2 regions of the Marinobacter subterrani genome follow, and region 2 is predicted to be linked to the other one. Evidence: predicted binding sites of a transcription regulator. Region 2 holds the regulator's gene; the other holds the start of a gene.
The links. Region 2 encodes FliA, which starts transcription of late flagellar genes. Its sites were predicted from a motif close to CTAAAGTTTNNNNNNNNNNNGCCGNTAA; they were not measured.
Positions count from the first base shown of each region.

Region 1: msub_RS04790 (methyl-accepting chemotaxis protein) is a predicted target of FliA. The motif match lies at 11,774-11,801, and genes of this name have one in related genera.

Region 1 covers NZ_LFBU01000001.1:1,030,250-1,045,663, reverse strand. Annotated here, with positions in the region: gene glpD (glycerol-3-phosphate dehydrogenase) at 1-616, opposite strand, end outside; gene msub_RS04835 (DeoR/GlpR family transcriptional regulator) at 797-1,555, opposite strand; gene glpK (glycerol kinase GlpK) at 1,761-3,233, shown strand; gene msub_RS04825 (sigma-54-dependent Fis family transcriptional regulator) at 3,264-5,141, opposite strand; gene msub_RS04820 (ABC transporter ATP-binding protein) at 5,474-6,568, shown strand; gene msub_RS04815 (ABC transporter ATP-binding protein) at 6,568-7,668, shown strand; gene msub_RS04810 (carbohydrate ABC transporter permease) at 7,668-8,534, shown strand; gene msub_RS04805 (carbohydrate ABC transporter permease) at 8,545-9,351, shown strand; gene msub_RS04800 (DUF2160 domain-containing protein) at 9,367-9,642, shown strand; gene msub_RS04795 (ABC transporter substrate-binding protein) at 9,866-11,608, shown strand; gene msub_RS04790 (methyl-accepting chemotaxis protein) at 11,823-13,829, shown strand; gene eno (phosphopyruvate hydratase) at 13,988-15,289, shown strand; gene tpiA (triose-phosphate isomerase) at 15,313-15,414, shown strand, end outside.
Region 2 covers NZ_LFBU01000001.1:1,200,657-1,216,070, reverse strand. Annotated here, with positions in the region: gene flhB (flagellar biosynthesis protein FlhB) at 1-320, shown strand, start outside; gene msub_RS05585 (class I SAM-dependent methyltransferase) at 787-1,641, opposite strand; gene msub_RS05580 (uracil-xanthine permease family protein) at 1,622-2,878, opposite strand; gene upp (uracil phosphoribosyltransferase) at 2,881-3,519, opposite strand; gene flhA (flagellar biosynthesis protein FlhA) at 3,740-5,920, shown strand; gene flhF (flagellar biosynthesis protein FlhF) at 5,981-7,273, shown strand; gene msub_RS05560 (MinD/ParA family ATP-binding protein) at 7,357-8,169, shown strand; gene msub_RS05555 (RNA polymerase sigma factor FliA) at 8,202-8,945, shown strand; gene cheY (chemotaxis response regulator CheY) at 9,108-9,491, shown strand; gene msub_RS05545 (protein phosphatase CheZ) at 9,512-10,297, shown strand; gene msub_RS05540 (chemotaxis protein CheA) at 10,314-12,407, shown strand; gene msub_RS05535 (protein-glutamate methylesterase/protein-glutamine glutaminase) at 12,450-13,622, shown strand; gene msub_RS05530 (flagellar motor protein) at 13,622-14,362, shown strand; gene motD (flagellar motor protein MotD) at 14,381-15,163, shown strand; gene msub_RS05520 (ParA family protein) at 15,390-15,414, shown strand, end outside.

The DNA.
Region 1 (15,414 bases), 170 kb from region 2:
TTGCTTTCGCCGAGACCCGGGTTTCGGTTTCGTTGGTCATGTCACGGAGCGTGACCAACCACTCTCTGGCTCCCCGTTCAGCCTTCACACATTTGGTGCGGGTCATGATCCGGGCACCGAATTGCTGGGCCTTTTTGGCGGTGAGGACGACCAGCCGGGCGTCATCAACCCAGCCATCGGAGTATTCAAAGCCTTTGGTGATATCGGGCTTCAGCGGTCCGCTTTCATCGAAGCGGATTGAGCGGGATCCCGGCAGGATTTCGCGCTTCGCCAGATGATCGTAAAGAAACAAACCGGTGCGGATCATCCAGGCGGGTCGCAGGTGAGGGCGGTGTGGCAGGCGAAAGCGCATGGGCCACATGATGTGTGGCGAGTTCCTGAGCAGTGACTCGCGTTCGGCCAGTGCTTCCCGGACCAGCCGGAATTCATAATGCTCAAGGTACCTCAGCCCGCCGTGTATCAGCTTGCTGCTGCTCGACGAAGTGGCAGAGGCCAGGTCATTCATTTCGCAGAGCAGAACTTTCAGCCCTCGCCCCGCGGCATCCATGGCAATGCCTGTGCCGTTGACTCCACCGCCAACGACAATAACGTCAAACTGTTCGTGCTCCATAGTCATTGTTGGTCATCTCCTGACGCCAATGGAAAAGAGGCTTTGTTGTCTTGCGCACTTTTCAATGTCTAATATGGGGTATACCGCTATTATGCGAAAGCTCAAGATATTCGTAAAGGAAAAAACAGAAAAAAAACGAAAAAGTGGAGGCGGTCACGTTTTCGGTTGGCTGTGACGCCAAAGGCGCTAGACGAGGTGGAGTTCGACGTTGTGTTCGGTCAGAAGCTGGCGGATTTCCAGCGGAGGCTGCTGATCGGTGAACACGTGGTTCGCCTGCGTGATGCTGCCCAGGCGCACCATGGCATTTCGGCCGAACTTGGAGTGGTCCGCTGCCAGCAGAACCTGGTTGGAGTTCTCGATGATTGCCTGGGCGACCCGGACTTCGCGATAGTCGAAATCCAGCAGCGAGCCGTCGTTATGGATGCCGCTGATCCCGATGATGCCAAAATCCATCTTGAACTGGTTGATAAAATCGCGGGTGGCCTCGCCCACAATGCCGCCATCCCGGTTGCGAACTTCGCCTCCGGCTATGATCACGTGGAAATCCTCTTTGGCCGAGAGAATGGAGGCAACATGGAGGTTGTTGGTGACGATCTGCAGGTTGTTCTTTTCCAGCAGCGCCTTGGCGATGGTTTCAGTGGTGGTGCCAATGTTGATGAACATGGAGGAGTTATCCGGAATCATGTCCACCAGCGCTTCGGCGATGCGTTCCTTGGCTTCAAGGTCCATGATCTTGCGGGCCTGGTAAGCGGTGTTCACGGTGCTGGAGTCAATACCGGCACCTCCGTGGTGACGGCGGAGCTTCTTCTGTTTCGCAAGTTCGTTGAGATCCCGGCGGATAGTCTGCGGCGTTACCTTGAACTGGTCCACCAGTTGCTCGGTGGTTACAAAACCGTTCTGCTGGATCAGCTCCATGATCAGATCCTGTCGGCGACGCTGTGCCATTAATACCTCCCCCGCTTTGTCATTTTTCTCATGCGAAATAGTGTGCAACCGAAAACATCTTCAAAGTTTAGTGGTTTCCCGGGGTTTATGCAGCTTTTTTAGTGAGTTGCCTTTCGTCCGTGCGCAATGGAAGTGGAATTCTCTTGGAATTTATGTTCAAAAAGGTAAAAATACGAAAAAATAAGAACCCGAGGTGCAAATCACAATGAGCCAGTACATTCTTTCCATCGATCAGGGAACTACCAGCTCCCGGGCAATACTCTTTGACCTGCAAGGTAACATTCACGCCACGCGCCAGCAGGAATTTCCCCAACACTTCCCGGCCAGTGGCTGGGTGGAACATGATCCCGAAGACATCTGGTCGTCGGTCCGGCAGACCTGTGACGCCGTGATGTCGGAAGCCTGCGCAGAGGATGATGAAGTTATCGCGGCAGGGATTACCAACCAGCGCGAAACCACCATTCTGTGGGACAGGAAAACCGGGGAGCCGGTCTATAACGCCATCGTCTGGCAGGACCGGCGAACCGCGTCTTACTGCGAGTCTCTGAAAAGCCAGGACCTTGAGCCCCTGGTGAGCGGCAAGACGGGCCTGCTGATTGATCCCTATTTCTCGGCCACAAAAATTCGCTGGATTCTGGAAAATGTTGCCGGTGCAAGAGAGAGAGCGGAACGCGGTGAACTTGCCTTTGGCACCATCGACAGCTTTTTGCTTTGGCGACTGACGGGCGGCCGTGAACATCGTACCGACGCCACCAACGCCAGTCGGACCCTGCTGTTCAATATCCACACCCAGCAGTGGGATCCGGAACTGTTGGAGCTCTTTGGTATTCCCGAATCCTTGCTGCCGGAAGTCATGGATTCCGCCGATCAGTTCGGGCAGATCGCCCAGGGTGGCGCACTGAACGGAACCCGTGTGCTGGGTATCGCCGGGGATCAGCAGGCGGCGCTGTTCGGCCAGACCTGTTTCAGCATCGGAATGGCAAAGAGCACATACGGAACCGGGTGTTTCCTGATGCTGAACACCGGCGACAAGGCCCTGCAGTCGGAGCATCGCCTACTGACCACGGTGGCCTATCGGATAAATGGCAAGCCTACCTACGCGCTGGAGGGCAGTATTTTTATAGCCGGTGCGACCATCCAGTGGCTAAGGGATGGTTTGCGGCTTATCCGTGATGCCTGCGAGACCGAACCTCTGGCCGAGGGAACGCCGGTGGATCACGGTGTCTATCTGGTGCCGGCATTTACCGGCCTCGGCGCACCCTATTGGGATCCGAATGCTCGCGGTGCCATTTTCGGCCTGACCCGGGATACCGGCATCAAGGAAATTGTCACTGCCGGTCTCCAGTCGGTGTGTTACCAGACGAAGGACCTGCAAAAAGCCATGGAGAAAGATGGCATACGCCCGGTGACCTTGCGCGTGGATGGCGGTATGGTGGCCAACAACTGGGTTTTGCAGTTCCTGGCGGATATCCTCGGCGCCCGGGTGGATCGCCCGTCACTGGTCGAGACAACAGCGCTGGGAGCCGCTTACCTGGCCGGCCTTGAGGCGGGGGTCTATGGCTCTCTTGAGGAGTTGGCCGGGCTGTGGCGTTGCGACCGTAACTTTGAGCCGGTGATGACCAAAGAACACCGGGACCAGCTTTACGAGGGCTGGATAACGGCGGTACAGAAACTCTGACCGACACGGGGCCGCACAGCCCTGGCGTGGTTAGCGAACTCCAAGTTCCCGAAGCCGCTTGTAAAGGGTGTTCCGGCTGATCGCCAGCTCTCTGGCTGCCTGGGATATATTCCCGGTGTACTTGTGATAGACCTGCAGCGTTCGGGCCAGCGGGTCCGCTTCCGCCTGGCCGGTGTGTTCTGCCTGCGCTCGGGTTTCCGGGCTGGTCTCGCTGTTCGCCGCCGAATCGAATTCGGCCAGGAAGTCCTCTGGCAGGTGCCAGACCTGAATGTCTTCACCGTCAGCGATCGCCACGGCCACCCGAAGTACATTCACCAGTTGGCGGATGTTGCCCGGCCAGGGATGGTTTTCAAGCGCCGACAGCACCTTCGGAGACAGCTCTTCCGCCTGGCAGGGATCCCGGTGCCGGGCATAGATGTTTTGTATCAGGCGTCGCCGGTCGGCCCGGTGCCGGAGTGATGGCAGCTCCACACACAAGCCATTGATGCGGTAGTAGAGGTCAGCGCGGAAATGGCCATCATCAATGCGTGAATTGAGGGGGCGGTTGGTGGCGGTTACCAGCAGGATATCGACGGGAACGCTCTCTGTGGAACCGACCGGAGTGACAACCCGTTCCTGCAAAACCCTCAGCAGGCGGGACTGTGCCGAAAGCGGCATTTCGCCGATTTCATCGAGGAACAGAATGCCCTTGTGAGCCTTCCGGATAAAGCCCAGGGAGCCCTGAGCGCGGGCTCCGGTAAAGGCTCCGGGCTCGTATCCGAACAGCTCCGACTCCACCAGCTCCGGTGGAATGGCGGCGCAGTTTACCGCCATCAGGGGCTGATCCTTGCGGTGCGAGGCCTGGTGCAGCGCCTTGACCAGGACTTCTTTTCCCACCCCGGTTTCTCCTGTAATAAGCACCGGCACGCCGCGCTCAAGTACCTTGAGGCTCTGGGTGGCGCAGCGCTTCACGGCCGAATCGCCGAACTCCAGGTGGTCTATGTCGGGTTGGAGCCCACTCTGCACGGTATTGCCGGTCCCGGATGGTTGTTGCGTTCGCTCCGGAGGCTTTTCTGGCAGAGACGGCCGCTTTATTCGGGCGCTCAGCCGAACCTTGCTCCGCGTTGTCAGCTGCAGCGGCTCCTGTTCGCGATAACCAAGAATATGGTTTCGATGGGTGGTGAACAATTCATCCAGGCGTGCATTGACCGTTGGCATTCCAAGCAACTGATCCGCCCGCTGGTTGCTGGCAATAATCCGCCCGGAGTCGTCGCTGGCAAGGATACCCGACCAGGGGCTGTCGAAGTTGTCGGCGGTGGTATTGACCGTTATCTGGAAATGGTCCGGGCCGAACTGGCGACTGATCAGACGGTTTTCCACAGACTGGGAAAGCAGGCGAACCATGCCCAGGGTATGAGCCTGGGGCAGGTAAGCGTCGCTGAAAACGCTTAGAACGCCGGCAATTTGCCGGTGGGCATCAAAAATCGGGGCGGCGGAGCCGATAATGCTGCGGTTGGCCTTCAGGAAATGCTCGTTGCGCTTGATCTGGACCGGTGCGCCGATGGCAATCGCTGTCCCGATGGCATTGGTCCCGCAGTTCTGCTCCTGCCAGTTGGCACCTTTCTGGAACCAGGGCTTCAGGCGGGTTTCCGTAATGCGTTCGTCACCCCAGCTATTCAGCACCGTGGCATGTTGATCGGCAAGCAGAATCAGGCAGCGGCTGTTGGCGAGCACGTTCCGGTAGTAGGGCAGTACCTCGGCTTCGGTCACCGCAAGTAACTCGCCATGCAGGCGCTGAATTTCCTCCAGCCGCCCCGCCTCCGGTTCGGGAGCCGCCGGTTCATGTTCATGGCTGAGGCCCCATGCAATGCAGCGGTTCCAGGAGTCGGCGATCACGCGTCGGTAATCGGAGTATTCGTTTTTTCTCATCCGGTCTTACTCTGGTGTTCGTTTGTTGTTTTTTGCGGCTATACCTTCCGGGTATCCGGTCAACACCCCGCTGTCACCTGTTCAATCATCTGTGCAAACACTGTTCACGTCAATGTTCAATTTGAACAAAGTATTGCTAAACGAACATATAAATTTTCGGTTGAGAAATTACGGGTTAGAGATAATATCTTATAAAACAACGCGATAGGTAAAAATACCTAAGGGTATGTGAAAACTGGTACACGCCTTGCGTAATGGGATTCGAAATCGAATTTCCGGGATGCCGACTGAGCACCCGGAGCGAGTTTCCACAAGAACAACAAGGAAAGCCTATGTCCTTAACACTGGAGAATATCTCCCGTGAGGTCGACGGTGTCGACTACATCCGGGATGCCAACCTGACCTTCGAGGCAGGTTCATTCAATGTTCTGCTTGGACGCACACTGGCTGGTAAAACCTCTCTGATGCGACTGATGGCCGGGCTGGACAAGCCCTCCGAAGGCCGCCTTGTCTATAACGGCGAGGATGTTACCGGGCAGGCTGTCCAGCAGCGGAACATCTCGATGATTTACCAGCAATTTATCAACTACCCCAACCTGACGGTGTTTGAGAACATCGCATCGCCGCTGCGGCTGGCGAAAATGCCGGACAGTGAGATCGAACGTCGAGTTCGGGAAACCGCCGCGATGCTCCGGATTGACCCTCTGCTCAAGCGTTATCCGCTGGAGCTGTCGGGCGGCCAGCAGCAGCGGTGTGCCATGGCCCGGGCGTTGGTCAAGGATGCCACGCTGGTGCTGTTCGACGAACCCCTGGTGAACCTTGACTACAAGCTCCGGGAAGAGCTGCGGTCGGAGCTCCGCCAACTGTTCCAGGAGCGCCAGTGTATTGCGGTCTATGCCACCACGGAGGCCAACGAGGCACTCGCTCTTGGGGGAACCACCACGCTCCTGCATGAGGGCCGCGTGGTTCAGACCGGGCCGGTCATGAGTGTCTATCGGGCGCCCACCAACACTCTGGCAGCCGAGCTGTTCAGCGAGCCGCCAATGAACATGATTCGCGGCCGAGTTACCGATACCGAGGTCACCTTCGATGAATACTCGCACCACGGCCTGACCCGGGAACTGTCGAAGCTCGCGCCCGGGGACTACTGGTTCGGCATCCGGCCGAGTCACATCGGCCTGGTACCCACCAGTGATGACGACCTGGAAATGTCGATGGAGGTTGAGCTCAGCGACATCAGTGGTTCCGAGACCTTCATGCACGTCCAGAACAGCCATTTCGAGATGGTCGCTCAACTGATGGGTGTGCATTCCTACCGGACCGGTTCACCCATCAAGATTTATCTGCCGATCAACAAGCTGTTCGTATTCGACAGCAATGAACAGCTGGTGCACACCCCGTCCGAGACATCAAAGAGGGCTGCCTGATGGCTGAGATTCAACTGAAATCACTCGCTCACAGTTACAGTGACACGCCGGACGGCCCGGATGATTATGCTATCCGGCACCTCGATCATGTCTGGGATAAGGGCGGAGCCTACGCGCTGCTGGGCCCGTCCGGCTGTGGCAAGAGCACCATGCTGAACATTATCTCCGGCCTGCTTCAGCCGTCGGAGGGGGACGTTCTGTTTGATGGCAAGCGGGTCAACGAACTGTCCCCCAGGGACCGGAACATTGCACAGGTCTTCCAGTTCCCGGTGATCTATGACTCCATGACCGTGTTCGATAACCTGGCTTTTCCGTTGCGGAACAACGGGGTTGAAGCGTCCCGGGTCAAGGCGAGGGTTCACGAAATTGCCGAAGTCCTGGAAATTCAGGACAAGCTTTACAAGAAGGCCAAGAATCTCACGGCCGATGAAAAGCAGAAGGTGTCCATGGGGCGTGGCCTGGTCCGGGAAGACGTATCCGCCATTCTGTTCGATGAACCGCTGACGGTGATCGACCCCCAGCTCAAGTGGAAACTCCGGCGCAAGCTGAAGCAGATTCACGAGCAATTCGACATCACCATGGTCTATGTCACGCACGACCAGTTGGAGGCTTCGACGTTCGCCGACAAGATCGCGGTGATGTACGGCGGCCAAATCGTTCAGTTCGGAACCCCGACCGAGCTGTTTGAGCGGCCGAACCACACCTTTGTGGGCTTCTTCATCGGCAGCCCCGGCATGAACCTGATCGAGGTACAGCGCTGCCCGCGCGGTGTCTGTTTCGGCAGCATCGTGGTGCCTCTGGATGAATGGCAGGTGGAGGTTCTGCAACGCCAGAAAACCAGCAATCTCAAGATCGGCATACGCCCGGAGTTTGTCGAGGTTTCTGATCAGGCCACTGATGAAACCTTTGAGGCTACAGTCCTCGATGTCGAAGATCTGGGCACTTACAAGATTGTCACCGTCGAACTCGGCCACGAAACGCTGAAAGCCCGCCAGAACGAAGAATTTGAAGCGGAAATTGGCGGGGTGGTGCATCTGTCGTTTCCCAAGCAGTGGCTGATGCTCTACGTGGATGAGTTCCTGATCAAGGAGCAACAATAATGGTCAAAATTCCCAACAATCGCGCCTGGTGGCTGGTCCTTCCGGTCTTCCTGCTGGTGGCTTTTTCGGCGCTGATCCCACTGATGACAGTGGTCAACTACTCGGTACAGGATATTTTCGGGCCCGGTAACGCCTATTACGTTGGTACCGAATGGTTCGAAATCATTCTCCATGATGAGCGGCTTCAGGAGTCCCTCCTGCGGCAGTTCATTTTCTCCGGTGCGGTACTGCTGATCGAGATTCCACTCGGCATCGGGGTGGCACTGATGATGCCGAAATCAGGCATCAAGGCGTCCCTGGCCCTGATCCTGCTGGCGATTCCGCTGCTGATTCCCTGGAACGTGGTGGGCACCATCTGGCAGATCTTCGGCCGCGGCGATATTGGCCTGTTCGGCTGGGCGTTGAACGCGATCGGGTTTGATTACAACTATACCGGTGACACCCTGGATGCCTGGCTGACCGTGTTGCTGATGGATGTCTGGCACTGGACACCCCTGGTGGCCCTGTTGTGTTACTCCGGCCTGAGGGCGATTCCGGAAGCCTTCTACCAGGCCGCGGAGATTGACCGTGCCTCCAGGTGGGCGGTGTTCCGTTACATCCAGCTACCGCGCCTGAAGAATGTTCTGATCATCGCCGTGTTGCTGCGCTTTATGGACAGCTTCATGATCTACACCGAGCCTTTTGTTCTGACCGGCGGCGGCCCCGGAAGCTCAACCACCTTCCTGAGCCAGACGTTGACCACCATGGCGGTCGGCCAGTTCGACCTCGGCCGGGCAGCGGCCTTCTCGCTGATCTACTTCCTGATCGTGCTGCTGATTTCATGGCTGTTCTTCACCGCCATTACTGCTGCCGACAAAGAAAAATAAGGAGACTGTGATGAAACAGACGCGTTCCAAGAACGTCGGGATCACGATTTTTATCCTGCTCCTGCTGACACCGATCTACTGGTTGCTGAACATGTCATTCAAGACCAACCAGGAAATTCTCAGTGGCCTGACTCTTTGGCCTGAGGATTTTACCCTTGCCAACTATGAGGTCATTTTCACGGATCCGAGTTGGTACAACGGCTACATCAACTCGATGATCTACGTTTCCATGAACGTGGTGATCACCCTGCTGGTGTCTTTGCCTGCTGCCTATGCCTTCAGCAGGTACAAGTTCGTGGGTGACAAACACCTGTTCTTCTGGTTGCTGAGCAACCGGATGGCGCCGCCGGCAGTGTTCCTGCTGCCGTTCTTCCAGCTCTATTCCTCCATAGGCCTGTTCGACACCCATCTCGCGGTGGCGCTGGCGCACTGCCTGTTCAACGTGCCACTGGCGGTGTGGATCCTGGAAGGTTTCATGTCCGGGGTGCCTCGCGAATACGACGAGATGGCCTACATTGATGGATACAGCTTTCCCAGGTTCTTCGTGAAGATTTTTCTGCCGATGATCCGCTCCGGAATCGGGGTCACGGCGTTCTTTGCCTTCATGTTTTCCTGGGTGGAGTTGTTGCTGGCCCGAACGCTGACCTCGGTGGATGCCATTCCCATTGGTGCGGTGATGACGCGAACAGTGGGTGCCAGCGGTATCGACTGGGGTGTGCTGGCGGCCGCCGGCTCGCTCACCATCATTCCCGGAATCCTGGTGATCTGGTTCGTTCGTAACCATGTCGCCACCGGGTTCGCCCTCGGACGGGTATAAAAAAGGAGAATGAACATGCTTGCTTGGATGAATTGGACTCCGTCCGTGGCGATTTTTTTCTCTGTGATTGCAACCATACTGGCGATCATGACCGTGTACGAAATTGTTTCACCGTGCACCGAACGGAAGGGCTTTCTGCCGATCTCGACCACCCGCGGGGACAGGCTGTTTATCGGGCTGCTTTCCGCGGCCTATATCCATCTGACCTTCCTTGCGGTCAGTGATATCACGCTCTGGATCGCGTTAGCCGTTTCGGTGATCTGGCTTCTTGTGCTGATGCGCTGGGGCTGAACAGAAGGTGTGCCCGGGCGTTGTGTCAAACCGAACATCCGGGTATGAATTCAAGACGAAAAAGCTTGTAAAGATTTCGAAAACGAACTATTTTCTAAGGCATGATCGGAATCGATCATTGATCGGTTCCGGCTTCAACGGATAGCGACTCGAAGGCGCTATGCAACCGGAACGGAGCACCCGGTGATTCGTTCCACTCAAAACAAGACGAACGAGGTTGGATATGTTCAAGAACAATAAATATCCTGGAGCCCTGCTTCTGAGTGCCGCCATAGGTGCTGTAGGCATGGGTTCAAGCCTGCAGGCCAGCGCTGATCAGTACACGGATGCGGCTGAAAAGTGGGTGAATCAGGAGTTCAAGCGGTCGACCCTGACCAAAGAACAGCAAATGGAAGAAATGAAGTGGTTTATCGAAGCTGCGAAGCAGTTCCGCGGCATGGATATCAACGTTGTTTCGGAAACCATTGCCACGCACGAATACGAATCCAACGTTCTGGCCAAGGCCTTCTCTGAAATTACCGGCATCAACCTGACACACACGCTGATTCAGGAAGGTGACGTTATCGAGAAGTTGCAGACCCAGATGCAGTCCGGCCGGAATATCTACGACGGCTGGGTTAATGACTCCGACCTGATCGGTACCCACTTCCGCTATGGCAAGGTGTTCCCGGTGGAGGACATCATCAAGGGCGAAGGCAAGGATCTGACCCTGCCAACGCTTGATCTCGACGATTTCATTGGCCTGGATTTCACCACCGGCCCGGATGGCAAGCTGTATCAATTGCCGGACCAGCAGTTCGCCAACCTCTACTGGTTCCGTGCGGACTGGTTTGAGCGTGAGGACCTGAAGAAACAGTTCAAGGAAATCTACGGTTACGAGCTGGGCGTGCCCGTCAACTGGTCCGCCTATGAGGATATTGCCGAGTTCTTCTCGGTTCATGTGAAAGAAATCGACGGTAAGCGTGTATACGGCCACATGGACTACGGCAAGAAGGACCCGTCACTGGGCTGGCGCTTTACCGATGCCTGGTTCTCCATGGCCGGTGCCGGCGACAAGGGTCTGCCAAATGGTCTGCCGGTGGATGAGTGGGGCATCCGTGTTGACGAGTGTCATCCGGTTGGCTCCAGTGTCAGCCGTGGTGGCGCAACTAATGGCCCCGCTGCTGTCTACGCAACCCAGAAATACGTGGACTGGCTTGAAAAGTACGCGCCTCCCGAAGCCCAGGGCATGACCTTCTCGGAAGCGGGCCCGGTGCCGGCGCAGGGTAACATTGCCCAGCAGATCTTCTGGTACACCGCGTTTACCGCAAGCATGATCAAAGACGGTCTGCCAGTGGTGAACGAAGATGGCACCCCGAAATGGCGCATGGCGCCGTCGCCCCGCGGACCCTACTGGGAAGAGGGCATGAAGCTGGGGTATCAGGACGTGGGTTCCTGGACCTTCATGAAGTCGACTCCGCAGAAGCGCCGCCTGGCCGCCTGGCTGTATGCCCAGTTCACGGTTTCCAAGACGGTTTCCCTGGAGAAGACCATCGCCGGTCTGACGCCGATCCGCGAATCTGATATCAATTCCGATGCGATGACTGAATTGGCGCCCAAACTGGGTGGCCTGGTGGAGTTCTACCGCAGCCCGGCCCGTGTTCAGTGGTCGCCAACCGGCACCAACGTGCCTGATTATCCCAAGCTGGCTCAGCTCTGGTGGCAGTACATTGCCCAGGCTGCCAGCGGCGAGGCAACTCCGCAGAAAGCCCTGGATGGTCTGGCGGAAGCCCAGGACCGGGTTATGGAGCGCCTGGAGCGTGCCAGTGTTCAGCCGACCTGTGGTCCGAAGCTGAACGAGCCACGCGACCCGCAATACTGGCTGGATCAGCCGGGTGCGCCCAAGCCGAAACTGGCTAACGAGAAGCCGCAAGGCAAGACGGTTGCCTATGACGAACTGCTGAAAACCTGGGAAGAGGCCCGCTAAGGCGAGCTGATTTCCTGAAGAGCAATGCCTGCCGCAACAGGTCCCTCAGTTGCGGCAGGCAGAGCACCGTTGTCACGGTGGGTTTTGGCCGGTTGCTTATAGTTCCCCCCCCTTTAAAGCATTTCAAGGTAACCCCTCCCGGGGTAAGCCCTGCCGGCCCTTTTTCTACCGTTTGGCCCGCCTTCGCAGACGTATGGCGGGAAGGGTGTGTCCTATGAACAGAATCTCCGTAATCCATCGCTTGTACGCGGGCTTCGGCCTGCTTTGCGTGATTATTGTCTGCTGGGGAGCATTCAATATCAGCATCATGTCGGCGTTCTCAGGAACCACCGACAAACTGACAACGGATGTGTTTCCGCTCAGCGGACTGATTCAGGAAATGGAGGCCCATCGCTCGGCTGCAGGAAAGTACGCAGTGGAAGTCGTTTCCGCTGAACAACCGCAGTCGCTGACGGACCGGTCCGCGAATCTCAAGAGCGCTTTGAATGAGCTGAACGACAGTATTGGTGCCCTTGCGGTGTCGGCTCCCACGGCCATGTTTCCTGAACTGAAGTCGGTGAGCGAAAACGCGCGTGGCCAGTTGGCTGAGCTGGAACGCTCGTCTGAGGCCCTGGTCGCGCTCAAGGCGCGGCTGCTGTCCATGTCGGAAGCAGTGAACACCGGCCTGAGTGAGTTCCTCGCCAACAATGGGGAGATGAAACGAACATTGGTGCTCGAGGGTACAGAACCGGCTGGCCGGGATATATACATCCGCGACCTGTTCACCACGGTGATGGAAAACCTGGCCAACATCGAGCTGCTGATCATGCAGATGGTCAGCACCGAAGATGCGCGGCAGTTGGATACCATCATCGAGAACCTCCGCTTCAACACCCGGACATTTGAGCAGGATATATCGGCTCTGGTGGCGGAGGTGCCGCGCCTGGAGGGGCTGCCGCCGCTGGTAAGCAGGTTTCTGCAGGCAGTGAATGACGATGCCGGCATTATCAGCCAGTACTCCGGCTATCGGCAAAGCCGGCTTGAGCTTGCAAGAACGGCCGGGGAGGTCGAGGGAATTCTCACGGCAATGGCTTCAGAGCTGGATGAGGCAGGCAATGCCCTCGCGGACCGAGCGAGCGCTTCGGTATTCGCGCTGGATGCAACTGCGCTTGATTCGGAACAGCTTGTTTACTGGCTGCTGCCCGTGGTGGTTCTTGTTGCTCTGGCAATTTCTTTCAGGCTCGGACGGATGATCAGCCGTCCGCTTCAGGCGACCCAGGAACACCTGTCAGCAATGGCCGAGGGCGATTACTCCCGGGTACTGGAATTTCCGGCCCGGGGCGAGTTTGTCGACCTGAAGAATTCCGTGAACTGTTTATCAGAGGCAATGGCGACCGTGCTGGGTAGCTTGCAGCAGGCTGGCTCCGACATATCGGTGATCGCATCGGGTAACGCCAGGTTTGCCCGGGACTTTAACGAGCGTATCCGGAGCCAGTCAGATGAGCTAGGCGCGATTGCCGCAGCGATGACCCAGATGGAGGCCTCGGCAAGGGAGGTGGCCGGTTCCGTCCGGGATACTCATGACCTGGTTGGCGAGGTTAACCAGCAGGTGGAAGATAACCTGGCAGCGGCCGCCCGGGGTATGGATTGTGTGGCAGGCCTGGAGAATCAGGCGGAGCAGACCGCTGGAAAACTGCGTCAGCTTGAACAGGCATCCCTTGATATCGGACGGATAACCGAGGCTATTGACGATATTGCCAACCAGACCAACCTGCTGGCCCTGAATGCCGCCATTGAATCGGCTCGGGCCGGGGATGCCGGTCGCGGGTTTGCCGTGGTTGCTGATGAGGTTCGGGGCCTGGCACGGAAGACCACCGAAAGTACCGATACCATTCGTAATCTGGTGGAGGATCTGCAACGGGAAGCCTCGGATTCGGTGAGCTCAATGGACGCCAGTTTCGATCAGCTTCGATCAGTGCGTGGGCTCATGGCCAGCGTCTCGGACGGGGCTGGCAGGATTGGCTCGGTGATGGGGCGGATCCACCAGGGGGCTGAGCATATCCGTCACGGCATGGATGAGCAGGAAACGGTCAGTCAGTCGGTGGCGCGGCAGGTCACAGACATCAGTGCCTCGGCGGTTGAAAGCCTCGAAAGAATTGACGAACTGGTCACCACCTGTGATCGACTGGAGCATTCGGTGACGAATATTGAGTCACTGATGGCTCGCTTTCGGGTGCACTGACGAAACCAGTCAAGGGCAAATTTTCGATTCCATATAACGAATCTGTCTGATTGGCGGTTTTTTTCGCTTGATGATGTTCGTTTACGAATATTAAGATGTCATTTAGGTTCGTTATCCAAAAAAATTGCAAACAACAATGATGTAACAGGAACGACGCTATGGAACATATAAAAACAGTCACCGCCCGGGAAATTCTGGACTCCCGGGGATTCCCCACAGTGGAAGTGGACGTTGAGCTCCGTAACGGCGTAGTCGGGCAGGGCCGGGCGCCATCCGGGGCGTCGACAGGCAGCCGGGAGGCCCTGGAAAAGCGTGATGGCGACAGCCGGCGCTATAACGGCAAAGGCGTACTTCAGGCTGTCCGCTCTGTTAACGAACGCATCGCGCCGGCACTGGAAGGCCGGGTGGTTTTCGACCAGCTGGTTATCGACCGTCTGATGTGTGACATGGATGGCACCCCCAACAAATCAGAACTGGGTGCCAATGCCACCCTTGCGGTTTCTCTGGCAATTGCCAATGCCGGCGCGAACTACCGGCAGCAGCCGCTTTACAGGTACCTGGCTGAGCTATATGGCTGCACTGGCCCGGGCGTGATGCCTGTACCCATGATGAACATCATCAACGGCGGTGCCCACGCCGATAACAATGTGGATATCCAGGAGTTCATGATCCAGCCCGTCGGGGCGCCCAGTTACAGCGAAGCGCTCAGAATGGGTGTAGAGACGTTTCATGCCCTGAAGTCACTGCTTCGCAAGAACGGGTTGTCCAGCGCTGTTGGCGATGAAGGGGGTTTCGCCCCCAACCTTCGTTCCAGCGAAGAAGCGCTTGATCTTATCCTCTCAGCGGTTGAGAAGGCGGGTTACCGGCCGGGTTCGGACGTTGTCCTGGCGCTGGATTGCGCCGCATCCGAATTTTATGAGGAAGGCTTTTACCACCTCAGGGGGGCCGGTAAACGATTCACCTCAGGAGAGTTTGCGGACTACCTGTTCGATCTTGCCATGCATTACCCGATTGCCTCGATCGAGGATGGAATGGATGAAAGCGACTGGGATGGCTGGAAGCAACTGACCGAAAAGCTCGGGGAGCGGGTACAGCTGGTTGGTGATGATCTGTTTGTCACCAACACCGGCATCCTCTCCGAGGGCATCAGGAAGGGCATTGCCAATTCGGTTCTGATCAAGTTCAACCAGATCGGCACCCTGACAGAAACCCTGGATGCCATCGGCATGGCGCAGGATGCCGGCTACACGACTGTTATTTCCCACCGCAGCGGCGAAACCGAAGATACCTTCATTTCGGATCTGGCCGTGGCAACGCGGTCAGGACAGATCAAGACCGGCTCGCTCTGCCGCTCAGACCGGGTGGCCAAATACAACCGCCTGCTGCGAATCGAGCAGGACCTGGGTAACCATGCATTTTATCCCGGTGTCGGTGCGATTCGTTGCGCCCTCGACACCTGACGCCGTTGTTCGGGAGAGACCTCATGAGAAAACCGATTCTGATTGGTAACTGGAAGATGAACGGCAGCCTGCACGCCAACCAGGCACTGATGGTGCGTGTGCTGCCCCGGCTGAGAATGTTCCGC
Region 2 (15,414 bases):
CCCACTACGCGGTGGCCCTGAAATACGACCAGAAAGCCATGGGCGCGCCGGTTGTGGTGGCCAAGGGCGCCGATGAGATTGCCTTCAAGATCATGGAAATCGCCCGCGAGAACAAGGTCGAGATCCTGCGCACACCGCCGCTGACCCGGGCGGTCTATCACAATACTGACATTGGCGAGGAGATACCGGATGGCCTCTATATGGCGATTGCCCAGGTGCTCGCCTATGTGTTCCAGCTTCGTCAGTTCCGCAAAGGGCGCGGGCCCAAGCCCGGCATGCCTGATTTGCCTATTCCGTCGGATTTGCGGCGGGATGTTTAGTTTGGAGTTCGGTTCCTTTTGTAGCCTGTAGGTTTGGGAGTAAGCGTGGTTGCGGGCGGCCTTTTCAGGACACGCTACGAGCACATCCATGTGCGCTTGGCTGTGGCCATCCATGGCCACAGACAGTCCTGAAAAGGCCGCCCACAACCACTTATCAAACCCATCGATATTGCCGAAAAATACTAAGGTTGACTGTAGGTCGGATTAGACGAAGCCATAATCCGACAGTGCTATTTCGATTTCACTCCTTTTTGTTGGATTACGGCTTCGCCTAATCCAACCTACGAGGCCTTGGCGGATTCTTCTCAGGTTCGCGAGGTTTGTGGGGTTGCCTCCCAAAAATGTTGGAGGCCAAGGATGGCCGGAAACAAGCGCACATGGACGTGCTCGTAGCGGTTTTTGGGAGGCAACCCCACAAACCTCCTCCTGCGAAACCCGCAGGCTGGGGCAGGGGTTGATGGTCAGATCAGCTGCCAGCCTCAATAACCCGAACCATCGGCTCCCCGCGGCTTTCGGGAATCGGCAGAATCCGGTACCAGGATCGGGGGTTATGTGCCGTGACCGAAGCAAAACCGCAGGACAGGAAATGCTCACTGGCCTGCTCGTCGGTCTGGAAGTGGAAAGTAACCTGGCTTCGGGTGGCTGCTCCGAGCAAGCGGCCGAGGGCTTTGAGGGTGGTGCTCAGCAGCGGCTGGATGGGTAGGTAGTAGCTTTCAGAGAGGTAAATCGAGCCCGGACGCCTGGCCATGGCGGCGGATAGCCTTTGCCAGAACCGGGTGATAGTCTCCAGCGAAAAATAACTGGTCAGGCCTTCGGTAATGATGATCACCGGCCGGGTGTTGTCGAACACGCGGTCGATCACCTTTTCCAGTTGGTATTCACCGTAGTCCGCGAGGATATCGATTGGCGTGACCTGGTGATGGTCGCCCAGCCGGTCGGTGGCCAGAAGTCGCAGTGCCTTGCGGCCGGCCATGTCGGGCAGGTCGGCTTCCACCATGTGGAGCAGGGGATGCCGTTGCCGGAGCCGGATCCCCCGGGGCGACATACCACAGGCGATTTCCAGTACCTGGGTGATGCCCTTGTCCCGGATCGCCTGGTCGATCAGGTGGTCAATGATCAGGTGGCGCTGGAGCAGAAAGGTACGGATGTTGCCGCCAATGGCCGCCTTGCTGGCGGCCTCGAAGGGCGTCATCACGTGGTAGAGCCAGCGGCCTTTTGCCGTGGCGAGGGCGTCATCAGAGAGCCCGTACCGGTGCCAGACCGCACCGGTATACAGGGCTGTGAAGCTGATGCCGGAGCTGTCAGTCGGCTTTGTGCTCATAGATGGCTTTACCCCATGCCTCGCGGCCGCCCGGTAGCACCAGGTTCAGGATGATGGCAGCCACCGCACACAACGCGATGCCTTCCAGATTGCCCAGAACCATTCCGCCAATGCCGAACACCAGGGTGACCCCCACGATAACCAGGTTGCGGGCCTGGGACAGATCGACCTGGTGGCGGATCAGCGTGTTCAGGCCAACCACCGCGATGGAGCCAAACAGCAGGCACAGGATGCCGCCCATGACGGGTACCGGGATCGTCTGCAGGGCGGCGCCGAATTTGCCCACGAAAGCCAGGACCATGGCAATGCAGGCGGCCCACCACATCACCTTCGGGTTGAAGTTCCGGGTCAGCATGACGGCGCCGGTAACCTCCGAGTAGGTAGTATTGGGCGGTCCGCCGAGCATGGAGGCGGCACTGGTGGCGAGGCCGTCACCCAGCAGGGTGCGATGCAGGCCTGGCTTTTCCAGGTAGTTCTTGCCGGTGACATTTCCGATGGCCAGTACGTCCCCGATGTGCTCGATGGCGGGGGCGATAGCCACCGGAATCATGAACAGAATCGCGCCCCAGCTGAAGGCCGGGGCAACAAAGTCAGGTGCCGCGAACCAGGCGGCTTCCCGGATTGGCGTGAGATCCACGATGCCGGCAAAGGCCGAGAGGATATAGCCGGTGATAACCCCGAACATGATGGGGATCAGCCGGAAGATGCCGCTGGCCCAGACCGACATGATGATCGTCACCGCCAGGGAGGTCATGGCGATCCAGATGGCGGTGTCGTAGGGAATCAGTTGGGTGGCGCCGTCGCCGGTGCGGCCGGAGGCCATGTGTACGGCGACCGGAGCCAGGCCAAGACCGATGGTCATGATGACCGGGCCGATAACGACCGGGGGCAGAAGACGACGGACAAAACCGGTGCCCCGGAGGCGAACCAGGCCGCTCAGGAGGATGTAGAGGATACCTGCGGCCGTGAGGCCGCCAAGGGTTTCCTCCATGCCGAACCGACCCTTGGAGACAATAACCGGCGCGATAAAGGCGAAGGACGAGGCCAGGAAAATGGGAATCTGGCCGCCAGTCGCCACGTGGAAGATCAGGGTGCCCAGCCCCGCCGTGAACAGCGCGACGTTGGGATCCAGCCCGGTAATCAGCGGCATCAGAACCAGGGCGCCAAACGCCACCAGCAGCATCTGGGAGCCGGCAATCGCCTGTTTCCAGACTGGGTCCTTGGTATGGTCCTGCATGCTTACACGTCCTTCTGTTTGGTGCCGAAGATCTTGTCGCCGGCATCGCCGAGCCCGGGCAGGATGTAGCCCTTCTCGTTCAGCCGCTCATCAACGGAGGCCGTGAAGATGGATACGTCCGGGTGCTTCTTCAGGACTCTTTCAATCCCTTCCGGGGCGGCGACCAGGACCAGGGCGCGGATTTCGGTGCTGCCGGCCTTCTTGAGCAGATCGATGGTGGAGATCATGGAGCCGCCGGTGGCCAGCATCGGATCGACAATCAGGGCCGTGCGCTGATCCAGCTCGCCGACCAGTTTTTCCAGGTAGGTGCTGGCTTCCAGGGTTTCCTCGTTGCGGATCTGGCCGACCACGCTTACCCGGGCAACCGGGATCAGGCTGAGCACGCCATCGAGCATGCCCAGGCCGGCGCGAAGAATCGGCACGACGGTGATTTTCTTGCCGTGGATCTGTTCCACGTTCACCGGCCCGGCCCAGCCCTCGATGGTCTTTTCCTGCAGATTGAAATCCTTGGTGGCCTCATAGGTCAGCAGCGCGCCGACTTCCTGCGCCAGCTCACGAAAATTCTTGGTGCTGATGTCCGCCCGGCGCATCAGGCCGAGCTTGTGGCGGATCAGGGGGTGCTTTACCTCGTGGATTGGCATGGGGTCACCTGTGCGTCTGGTTGGAGTTTTTACTGTCGCGATCAAATGGCGCAAGGATACCGCATCTGGCAAGGCGAGTCAGGCCGCAAAAAATGCCGATAAGGGAAATGCTCGGGAGTGTGGTACGGATCTTGCGATACCCCTGTTAAACGACGCCACGGTGTCAGATTTTCGACCATTACAACGCCAGCAGGCACGGCTAATCGGAGACGTTTCCGGCATGGACAGAGCTTTAGTCCTCAATAATGTCAAAACCCTGACGCGGGGCAACCTGGGTGTGCCTGTCATGGTCATGGGGCTGTTGGGCATGATGATCCTGCCCATGCCCGCGTTTCTTCTCGACGTGTTCTTTACCTTCAATATCACGCTCTCAATTGTCATTCTGCTGGTGTGTGTCTATGCGCTCCGGCCGATGGAATTCGCGTCCTTCCCGACCGTGTTGCTGGTAGCGACCCTGCTGCGCCTGGCGCTGAACGTGGCGTCAACGCGGATTGTGCTGTTGAACGGCCACGAGGGAGGTGCCGCCGCCGGTAAGGTTATCCAGTCGTTCGGGGAGGTGCTGATCGGCGGCAACTTCGCGGTTGGCCTGGTGGTGTTTGCCATCCTGATGATTATCAACTTTCTGGTGGTGACCAAGGGTGCCGGCCGGGTGTCCGAGGTGAGTGCGCGCTTCACCCTGGATGCCATGCCCGGTAAGCAGATGGCCATCGATGCCGACCTGAATGCCGGCCTGATCAACCAGGATGAGGCCAAGCATCGGCGGGCGGAAATTGCCCAGGAGGCAGATTTCTATGGCTCGATGGACGGTGCGTCAAAGTTCGTAAAGGGTGATGCAGTAGCAGGCTTGCTGATTCTGGCGATCAACCTGGTGGGCGGGGTGGCCATCGGCATGCTGCAGCACAGTCTGGATTTTGGTGTGGCCATGCAGCGCTACGCCCTGCTGACCATCGGTGACGGCCTGGTGGCGCAGATCCCGTCGCTGCTGCTCTCCACGTCCGCCGCCATCATGGTGACCCGGGTCACCTCCAGCCAGGACATGGGCGGACAAATCCTTCAGCAGATGTTCAGTGCGCCCAAGGCGCTGTCCATTTCCGCCGGCATCCTGATCATCCTGGGCCTGATTCCCGGCATGCCCCATGTCGCGTTTCTTGGCCTGGGTTCGCTGGCTGGAGGCGCCGCCTGGTATATCTGGAAGCAGCAGCGCCAGACCATCGAAGAAGAGGGTGTGTTTCCGGGCCGCGGCGGGGCCGCAGGTGCGCCACGGCCTGCCGGCCGGGACCTGCCTCCGGGCGGTGATGCCGGCAGCGACCAGGGCCGGCAGCTTCCGGCGCCCGGCGAGACCAAAGAGCTGGGCTGGGACGATGTTGCAACCGTGGACATTGTCGGCCTGGAAGTGGGTTACCGCCTGATTCCGCTGGTCGACAAGTCCCAGGGCGGCCAGCTCCTCAGCCGGATCAAGGGCGTGCGCAAGAAGATGTCCCAGGACCTCGGCTTCCTGATGCCGTCGGTGCATATCCGCGACAATCTCGATCTGATGCCCAACGTCTACCGCATCACCCTGATGGGCGTGACCATTGCCGAGGCAGAAATTCACCCTGACCGGGAGTTGGCGATCGATCCCGGCCAGGTATTCGGAAAAATCGAGGGGATCGAGGGCAAGGATCCGGCCTTTGGCCTGGATGCCTGTTGGATAGAGCCGGACCGGAAAGACCAGGCCCAGACCCTGGGCTACACCGTAGTTGATGCCAGCACGGTCGTCGCCACCCACCTGAACCAGGTGCTGCAGAAGCACGCCCATGAGCTGCTGGGCCATGAAGAGGTCCAGAAGTGGTTGGATCAACTGGAGAAAGTTTCACCCAAGCTCGCCGAGGAACTGGTACCGACCACCGTTTCTATCAGCCTGTTGCTCAAGGTGCTGCAGAATCTGCTGCGCGAAGAAGTGCCGATCCGGGATATGCGCTCGATCGCCGAGGCGATCGTCAATGTCCACCCGAAGAGCCAGGATCCGAAGCTGCTGACCATGGTCGCCCGCCAGTCACTGCGCCGGATGATTGTCCAGAGCATCTGCGGCAACGAATCGGAGATACCGGTGATTACCCTGGATCCGGATCTGGAACAGTTATTGCTAAAGTCTGTTCAGCAGAGTCAACAATCCGGCGGTCAGGAAGATATTGGCCTGGTTCTGGAGCCGAACATGGTTGAGAAGCTCCAGCGCTCGCTCCAGGAGAGTGTCCAGCGCCAGGAAATGCTTGGTAAGCCGGCCATCCTGCTGGTGTCCGGGCCCCTGCGGCCGGTTCTGGCCAGGTTTGCCAGTTACGGTGTAGAGCGCCTGCATGTGCTCTCGTACCAGGAAGTGCCAGACAACAAACAGATTACGATCGTGGCGTCCGTTGGCCAGTAACGGCGCGGATGACAGAGCGGACAGCGCCGGCACGGCGTTGCCGGTGGAGGAAGAGGCATCATGAAAGTAAAACGGTTTTTTGCCAAGTCCATGGCGGAGGCGTTGAAACAGGTCAGCGAACAGATGGGGCCGGACGCCGTCATTCTCTCAAACCGCCGGGTAGACGGTGGCGTCGAAATCGTGACGGCGCTCGACTATGACGAAAACATGGCGCGCCAGCGCCTGGGCGACCAGGCACAGGAGGCCACCAATGGCTCGCGACTGGCGGAAATGCAAGCCGACCAGCACCGTCGCCTTGAGGACGAACTGGGGCGGTCAAGGGATCGGATCCGAGAGGTCCGGGAAAAAAGGGCCTCCGTCGGCGCAGGGTATTCGGGTGGCTCGTTTGCAGCGGTCAAGGAATCTGTTGAGGCCGGGTTTGGTGGCCAAGTTGCAGCGCCGGCCCGGTCCGGGGTGGCCTATTCCGATGAGCTGGCGCAGATGCGCGCGGAAATCAGCTCCCTGAAAGACCTGATGCATGGCCGCAAGCCGGAGCCTGAGGTTCCGGCCACTACGGCGGTTCAGCAAAGGCTGGCCGAACGGCTGCAGGAATTCGGGCTCGGTAGCGAACTGGCAGGATCACTCTCCCGTCGTCACAAAGCCGGGCGCCTGGAAGATGGCTGGAAGCAGTCCCTGAAAATGCTGTGCACCGGGGTTCGGACCTCACGCTTGGAATGGCTGGATCAGGGCGGCGTCTACGCCCTGGTAGGGCCAACCGGATCGGGTAAAACCACCACCATCGGCAAGCTCGCCGCGCGGTATGTCCTCAAGCATGGCGCTGATTCGGTGGCGCTGGTCACCACCGACCGCTACCGGGTCGCGGCCCACGAGCAGTTGTTTGTTTTCGGCCGTATCCTCAACGTGCCGGTTCGCGTGGTGGATGACAGCCACAGCCTGGATGATATTCTGGACGAGTTGTCAGACCGTCACCTGGTATTGATTGATACCGCCGGGCTCACCAGTGCCGACAAAGGTTATCAGGAACAACTGGCCGAACTGGCGCGCAGCCATCACAATATCAAGACCCATCTGGTGGTTTCGGCTACCAGCCAGCCGCGTATCATGAAATCCGTCTGGCATTGCTATAAGATGGCAAATCTTGCAGGTTGCGTCATGACCAAGATTGACGAAGCCCTGACACTGGGCGAGTCTCTCGGCTTTGTGATGGAAACCGGCCTGCCGGTGGCCTATTACACAGACGGGCAAAAGATTCCCGAAGACCTGCATCACGCAGAGGCTGTTCCGCTGGTGCGACTGGCCGTTGACCGGCTCAGGACCCTCCAGCAACAGCAGGCGGTGGCAGAGGGCGCGTGAGAGAACCGGCCCGAGACAGTACAGAACGGCAGCAAGCGTCAAGCAACAGCACCCGCTAAACGTGGCGAGAGACAAAAAACAGTATGAGCAAAGCACAACCTGTACAGGTGATCGCGGTTTCCGGCGGCAAGGGTGGAGTCGGCAAAAGCAATGTGTCGGTTAACCTCGGAATTGCCCTGGCACAGAAAGGCCGCAGGGTGGTGCTTCTCGATGCCGACCTGGGGCTGGCCAATATCGATGTACTGCTGGGCATTACCGCCAACCGCAACCTGCAGGATGTGCTGGCCGGGGAGTGTGATCTCAGGGACGTTCTTGTTAATGGCCCCGGGGGCATCAAGATCGTTCCGGCCTCGTCCGGCACCCAGCGCATGACCCAACTGAGCCCGATGGAGCATGCCGGGTTGATCAGCGCGTTCAGCGAACTGGCTGACCAGATTGATGTCCTGATTGTCGATACAGCAGCAGGCATTTCCGAGTCGGTGGTGAGTTTTCTGAGAGCGTCCCAGGAGCTGCTCCTGGTGGTCGTTGACGAACCCACCTCGATCACCGACTGTTATGCCCTGATCAAGCTCATGAACCGGGATTACGGCACCAACCGGTTCCGCATACTTGCCAATCAGGTGAAAAATGAGCAGGAAGGGCGTCATCTCTTCGAGAAACTGACCCGGGTCACCGAGCGCTTCCTGGACGTGGGGCTACAATACGTCGGTATGGTGCCTTACGATGAAGCTGTCAAAAAGGCGGTGCAGCGTCAGCGCGCAGTGCTGGATGCCTATCCCAGATCGAAAGCGTCCCTGGCGATCAAGGCTCTGGCGGAGAAAGTTGATAACTGGCCGCTGCCTTCCTCTCCCCGCGGTCATCTGGAATTCTTTGTGGAGCGGCTCGTCGAAGTCTGAATCGGATCCAGTCAAACAAGAACATTGGATACATGACATTGGCGAATAATCTTGGACTCTATAACCAGTCGGGTGCCCAGAAGCCTTCTCAGCTTGTTGAGGAGCAAGCGCCACTGGTCAAGAAAATTGCCCTGCACCTGATGGCCCGGCTGCCTGCCTCCGTTCAGTTGGAGGATCTGATGCAGGCCGGCATGATCGGTCTTCTTGAAGCCGCCCAGCGATACAGCTCTACCAGGGGCGCAACCTTTGAGACCTACGCCGGTATCCGGATTCGTGGTGCCATGGTGGACGAGATTCGCAAGGGTGACTGGGTACCCCGTTCCGTGCATCGTAATGCCCGCCGTATATCCCAGGCCATCAAGACCGTTGAAGATCGCCTTGGCCGGGAAGCCCAGGATATGGAAGTGGCGGAAGAACTGGGCATGGGACTGTCCGAGTACCATTCCTACCTCTCCGATTCCAACAGCGGCCGACTTTTTAGTCTTGATGAGCTCAATGAATCCGGCGAGCTGCCGATAGAACAGACAGAGCCACGGGACAACCCGCTCGAAGGTCTGTCGTCCGATGCCTTCCGACACAGCCTCGCGAAAGCGATCGAAGAGCTGCCGGAGCGTGAAAAGCTGGTATTGAGCCTGTATTACCAGGAAGAGCTGAACCTCAAGGAAATCGGCGCCGTGCTTGGTGTCAGTGAAAGCCGGGTCAGCCAGATTCACAGCCAGGCCGCCTTGCGCCTCCGGGGGCGCTTGTCGGACTGGCAACAGGATGCCGGCAACTGATCACAGCCTTTGTGTGTCCGCGACGGTACCGTCTGTAGTTTTTGGTAACCGATGCTTTACAACCGAAGCAAAGATCCGACAATAAGCGGTTAAATCAACGGCCTGCTAGACTTCGAGCAGAAAGGTCAAATGAATTCCGGGTGTTACTAACTGGAGGTCCCTTTGGACAAGAACATGAAAATCCTCATTGTGGATGACTTTTCCACAATGCGACGGATCATCAAGAACCTGCTGCGTGATCTCGGCTTTACCAATACCGATGAGGCCGATGACGGCAACACGGCGCTGCCGATGCTGAGAAGCGGGAAATACGATTTTCTGGTTACCGACTGGAACATGCCGGGTATGTCGGGGTTCGATCTGCTCAAGGCGGTCAGGGCGGATGAGAACCTGAAAACCCTGCCGGTGCTGATGGTGACCGCAGAGGCCAAACGGGACCAGATCGTTGCCGCTGCCCAGGCGGGCGTAAACGGCTATGTGGTCAAACCGTTTACCGCTGCGGTGCTCAAGGAAAAGATCGAGAAGATCTTTGAAAGAATCCAGTAACCATAGGTCGGATGGCTCTCATGAGCGATAGCAAAAAGCACCATCGGGGCCTGGAGCCGGAAGTGACGGAGAAGCTTCAGCGTCAGGCCACCGAACTGGCTGAGTGCGTCAATGCCGGAGAATATGCCAAGGCCATGACCCTGATCAATGAACTGAGCGAAGTCAGGGATCAGAGTCTCTACCGTGAGGTTGGGCGTCTGACTCGCAGCCTGCACGAGGCGATCCGGAACTTTCAGATAGACCCCCGTAATGCGGAGCAGCAGGAGGCTCTGTCGAAAATGACAGACGCCTCGGATCGTCTCGAGTATGTCGTGCAGATGACCGGCGAGGCGGCCAATCGCACGATGGACCTGGTCGAGGCGACCATGCCGTTGGCCAATGCCATTCGGGAGGAGGCCGGCGCCCTGCGTGATGAGTGGCAGCGATTACGTCGCAGGGAAATGCAGCCGGCGGAGTTCCGGGAACTGTATGGCCGGATCGACCGGTTTTTTGCCGGCATGACAACCGATGCCGACACCATGTACGCCAATCTCTCGGAAATCCTGCTGGCCCAGGACTTCCAGGACCTGACCGGCCAGGTCATCCAGAAGGTCACCACCCTGGTCAAAGAGGTTGAGGAACAGATGCTCAGTCTGGTGGTGATGGCCGGTCATGTCGATCAGTTGACGGGCACGGTGCACCAGATTGAAGAAAGGCAGGAATCTGCAGAGAAGGGCGTCGGGCCGCAGATCAAGGCCGATGAGCGTGACGATGTAGTCTCGGGACAAGACGACGTGGACGATCTGTTGTCCAGTCTCGGTTTCTGAATAAAGAGGGTAGCGCATGGCGTTTGATGCCGATGACGAGATTTTGCAGGACTTCCTGGTTGAAGCCGGCGAAATCCTCGAGAAGCTGTCAGAACAGTTGGTGGATCTAGAGCAACATCCGGATGACAGTGATCTGCTCAACGCCATCTTCCGTGGTTTTCACACCGTTAAGGGCGGCGCGGGCTTCCTGCAGCTTGATGCCCTGGTCAATTGCTGCCATTCCGCGGAGAACGTGTTCGATATCCTGCGCAATCACAAGCGCAAGGTGGATTCGGAGCTGATGGATGTGGTGCTGGAAGCGCTCGATAACGTCAACGCGATGTTCGAGCAGGTGCGCAACCACGAGGAATTGACACCCGCCCCGGACGAACTGATTGCGGCGCTGGATGCCCTGGCCAGGCCCGAGAGCGGAACCGCTGCGGCATCGGCCCCGCAGCCGGAACAGACCGGCGGTAATCAGCCGGCAGACGGCGGCGACATCACCGATGACGAATTCGAGCAGTTACTGGATGCCTTGCAGGATGACAAATCCGAAGGCGCCCCACCGGCAGCAGATGCCGGTGAGGCGTCCGGTGACCGGGGAAGCTCCGGCGGCGACGAGATAACCGACGACGAGTTCGAGGCGCTGCTGGACCAGCTCCACGGGAAGGGGCAGTTTGCCGGTGCCCCGGCGGGCGAAGAAGAATCCGCTGGCAAAGACCCGCAACCGTCGGCCGGGGCAGGAGCCAGTGGCAGCGACGACCTGATCACCGACGACGAATTCGAAAAGCTGCTCGATGACCTTCACGGCAAGGGCGGAAGCCCCACCGTGGGCGACTCTGCTGCCGCAAAGAAGCCGACAAAACCGGCGCAGCCTGAGAAGCCGAAGGAGCCCGCCAAACCCGTTGAGAAACCCGAAGCCAAGGGGGCTGCGGCACCGGCCATGCCGGCTCGCGAAAGCGCTCCTGCGGCGGAAACCACGGTGCGGGTAGACACCAGGCGCCTGGACGACATCATGAACATGGTGGGCGAACTGGTGCTGGTGCGGAACCGGTTGCAGCGCCTCGGTGCGGCGAGCGAAGACGAACACATGCACAAGGCCGTATCCAACCTGGATGTGGTCACCACCGATCTTCAGTCTGCTGTCATGCAGACCCGCATGCAGCCGATCAAGAAAGTATTCGGTCGTTTCCCGCGCGTCGTGCGGGATCTCGCCAGAAGCCTCAAGAAAGAGGTGAATCTGGTGATGCACGGCGAGGAAACCGACCTCGACAAGAACCTGGTGGAGGCCCTGTCTGATCCGCTGGTACATCTGGTTCGAAACTCGGTTGACCATGGTATCGAGGCCCCCGACATTCGCGAGAAGGCCGGCAAGCCCCGCCAGGGCACCGTAACGCTGTCAGCCGAGCAGGAAGGTGATCATATCCTGCTCTCCATCGAGGATGACGGCGCCGGTATGAATCCGGAAGTCCTGCGTCGCAAGGCGGTGGAAAAAGGTATCTATGACCAGGATGCCGCAGACCGGCTGACCAACACCGAATGCTACAACCTGATCTTTGCGGCAGGCTTTTCGACCAAGGACCAGATTTCCGATGTGTCCGGCCGTGGCGTTGGCATGGATGTGGTTAAAACCAAGATTGGCCAGCTCAATGGCCAGTTGAGTGTCGAGTCGGAGCTGGGCAAGGGCTCGCGGATCATCATCAAGGTTCCGTTGACGCTGGCGATCATGCCCACCCTGATGATCATGCTGGGAGACCAGTCCTTTGCGTTACCGCTGGTGAACGTGGTGGAGATTTTCCATCTGGACCTCACCAAGACCAACATTGTCGATGGCCGCGAATGCATCGTGGTTCGCGAGAAAGTGTTCCCGCTGTTTCATATCAAACGCTGGCTGGTCCGTGATAACGGAGCCCGGGAAGTGCCGGCGAATGCCCACGTGGTGATTGTGGCCATGGGCACGAAACAGGTCGGATTTGTGGTTGATCAGCTGGTGGGGCAGGAAGAGGTGGTTATCAAGCCGCTGGGCCGGGCACTCCAGGGCACTCCGGGCATGGCCGGTGCCACCATCACCGGTGACGGCCGGATCGCACTGATTATTGATGTTCCCAGCCTGCTGCAACATTACGGTTAGGCCGTTATCAGCCGGTAACTATGGAATGGGTAGGAGAAGCGGATGACAGTTTCTGTCCTGGTCGTTGACGATTCAGGGTTTTTTCGCAAACGGCTGACGGAAATCCTGACCAGCTCGGGCCAGATCAAGGTTGTGGGTGCTGCCACCAATGGTCGGGAGGGCGTCGAGCTTGCCGAGAAGCTGCGCCCGGACGTCATCACCATGGATTACGAAATGCCGGTTATGGATGGCATCTCGGCCGTGCGCGAAATCATGCGCAAGCATCCGGTGCCTGTGCTCATGTTTTCGTCGCTTACCTATGAAGGTGCCCGGGTAACTCTCGATGCCCTGGAAGCCGGCGCGGTTGATTTCCTTCCCAAGAACTTCGAAGAAATTGCCAGGGACAACAGCCAGCTCCAGAAAATTCTGATTGACCGGGTTCTGGATGTCGCCCGCAGCCGGCCCGGCGCCCGGCCGGCTATTCCGGCAAGACCAGAGCCGCCGGCACCGACTGCGTCCCGATCACCCCGTGATTCCGTGCCGGCCCGGCCCCGGCATGAAACACTTCAGCACCCGCGACCGGCCGGCCATGACCGGGCAACAACCGGCGGCGCCAGCATCGAGCCGGAAGCGCCCAGACGCCCTACCCGCCGGGGCCCCGCCAAACATTACGCAGTGGTCGGTATTGGCACCTCAACGGGCGGCCCGGTTGCGCTGCAGCGGGTACTCACCGCTTTGCCTGCCTCTTTTCCGGCGCCGCTGGTGCTGGTCCAGCACATGCCCGCCAGTTTTACGCCCGCCTTTGCCGAGCGGCTGAACAAGCTGTGCCGGATTGAAGTCCGGCAGGCCGAGGATGGCGACGTGCTTCGCCCGGGCCTTGCGCTGCTGGCGCCCGGTGGCAAACAGATGATGATCGAGAACCGCGGCGGGCAGGCCCGGGTGCGGATTCTGCCCGGCGACGAGCGGCTTAATTACAAACCCTCTGTGGATGTCACCTTTGGCTCCCTGGCCCGGAGTTTTCCGGGCAAGACCCTCGGGGTGATCCTCACCGGCATGGGAGCCGACGGCAAGGAAGGCTGCCGCATGATGAAGCAGAGCGGGTCGGATATCTGGTCCCAGGATGAAAAATCCTCGGTCATCTACGGCATGCCCATGGCCGTTGCCAAGGCCGGGCTGACGGATGAAGTCCTGTCACTGGACGAGGTTGGCCCGCGCCTGGTGGAAGGTGTCTGCTGATGGATATCCTGAGTCTTCTCGGGGTTGTTCTCGCATTTGCCGCGATACTCGGCGGTAACCTGCTGGAAGGCGGTGCCCTCGAGTCTCTGTTCAATGGGCCTGCGGCGGTCATCGTGGTCGGCGGCACCTTCGCCGCGACGATTCTTCAGACCTCCTGGCCGATGCTCAAACGGGCCTTCACCCAGGTTCGTTGGGTCTTTGTTCCGCCGTTCATCAGTATGGAAGATGGCATCGGCAAGGTCATAGACTGGAGCGTGAAGGCTCGCAAGCAGGGGCTCCTGGGCCTTGAAGGGCTGGCCGAGAGAGAGCCCGAGCCATTTGCCCGAAAAGGCCTGCAACTGCTGGTGGATGGCGCCGAGCCGGAAACCATCCGGAGCATCATGGAGGTGGACCTGGAATCCCGTGAGCAGCGTGATATCGAATCGGCCAGGGTGTTTGAGGCCATGGGCGGCTATTCCCCGACCATCGGGATCATTGGTGCCGTCATGGGACTGATCCAGGTGATGACCAATCTGGAAGACCCGCAGTCTCTTGGCAGTGGTATCGCCACGGCCTTTGTAGCGACCATTTACGGTGTTGCCCTGGCCAACCTGCTGTTTTTTCCGGTGGCCAACAAGATGCGCGGCATCGTCAGGGAACGTACCCGCTATGAGGACATGATGATTGACGGCATTATTGCCATCGCCGAGGGTGAAAACCCGAAATCCATTGAGTTGCGGCTGCGGGGCTTCCTGCAGTAGGCATGGCCAGGTTAATGTATGCGCCGACGTAGGCAACCCCGGGATGAGCTGCATAACAAGGAGCGTTGGCTGATTTCCTATGCTGATTTCATCACCTTGCTGTTTGCTTTTTTTGTGGTGATGTACTCGGTGTCGTCCGTGAACGAAGGCAAGTACAAGGTACTGTCGGAAACCCTGACTGGCGTGTTCAATGCGCCCCAGCGATCCCTCCAGCCCATCGAAGTGGGTGACCAGCCCCAAAGATCCCTCAATGCACCCGCCGAAAGCGTGATACCCCCGGCGGTCACCGACGCCCCCCAAAACCCCCGGATGGATGCCCAGGCCCGCACCGAGGCCCTGCGTGCCATGGCGGACCAGTTGACCATGGAGTTTGATGAGCTGATCAACCAGGGCGTGGTCACGCTGGAAACCAGTGACCAGTGGCTGGAGCTGAACCTGCCCAGCAGTCTGCTGTTCGGCAGCGGTGATGCCGAACCCCACTACGATGCCTTCGAGGTGGTCGAGAAAATTGCCACCGTATTGAGAAACCGCGACAACGCCGTGCGTGTTGAAGGGTTCACCGATAATCAACCCATCAGTACCTCCCGGTTCCCGTCCAACTGGGAACTGTCCGCTGCCCGGGCCTCGGCTGTTGTCCGGATGCTGGTGATGGAAGGCATTGAGCCCGAGCGACTGGCAGCAATTGGCTATGGCCAGTACCAGCCGGTTGCCCGGAACGACACGGAAGAGGGCCGGCGCAGGAACCGACGGGTAGTGTTGCTGATTTCCCGTGACGCCAGCATCCGGGGCGCCATGCGATAGTACCTGGTGCCTCGCAAATTACCGCTCGATCATGACGCTCCTCGGCAGATGCGTATGGTTCCGTTGGCACGGTTCCTGTATTAATTCCCGGCAACAATAGGCGACGGCAAAGGCTTGCCGGAAATCCCCGGGTGAACGGTTCAAGTTGCCCCGGGACCTGCCGATAACCGGAATTGTGGGCCGTTTTAGTCTGGCCCCGTCAAAGCGTTCTCTGGAGAATCAAAGCGTGCGAATCTGGGCAGTAGCCAATC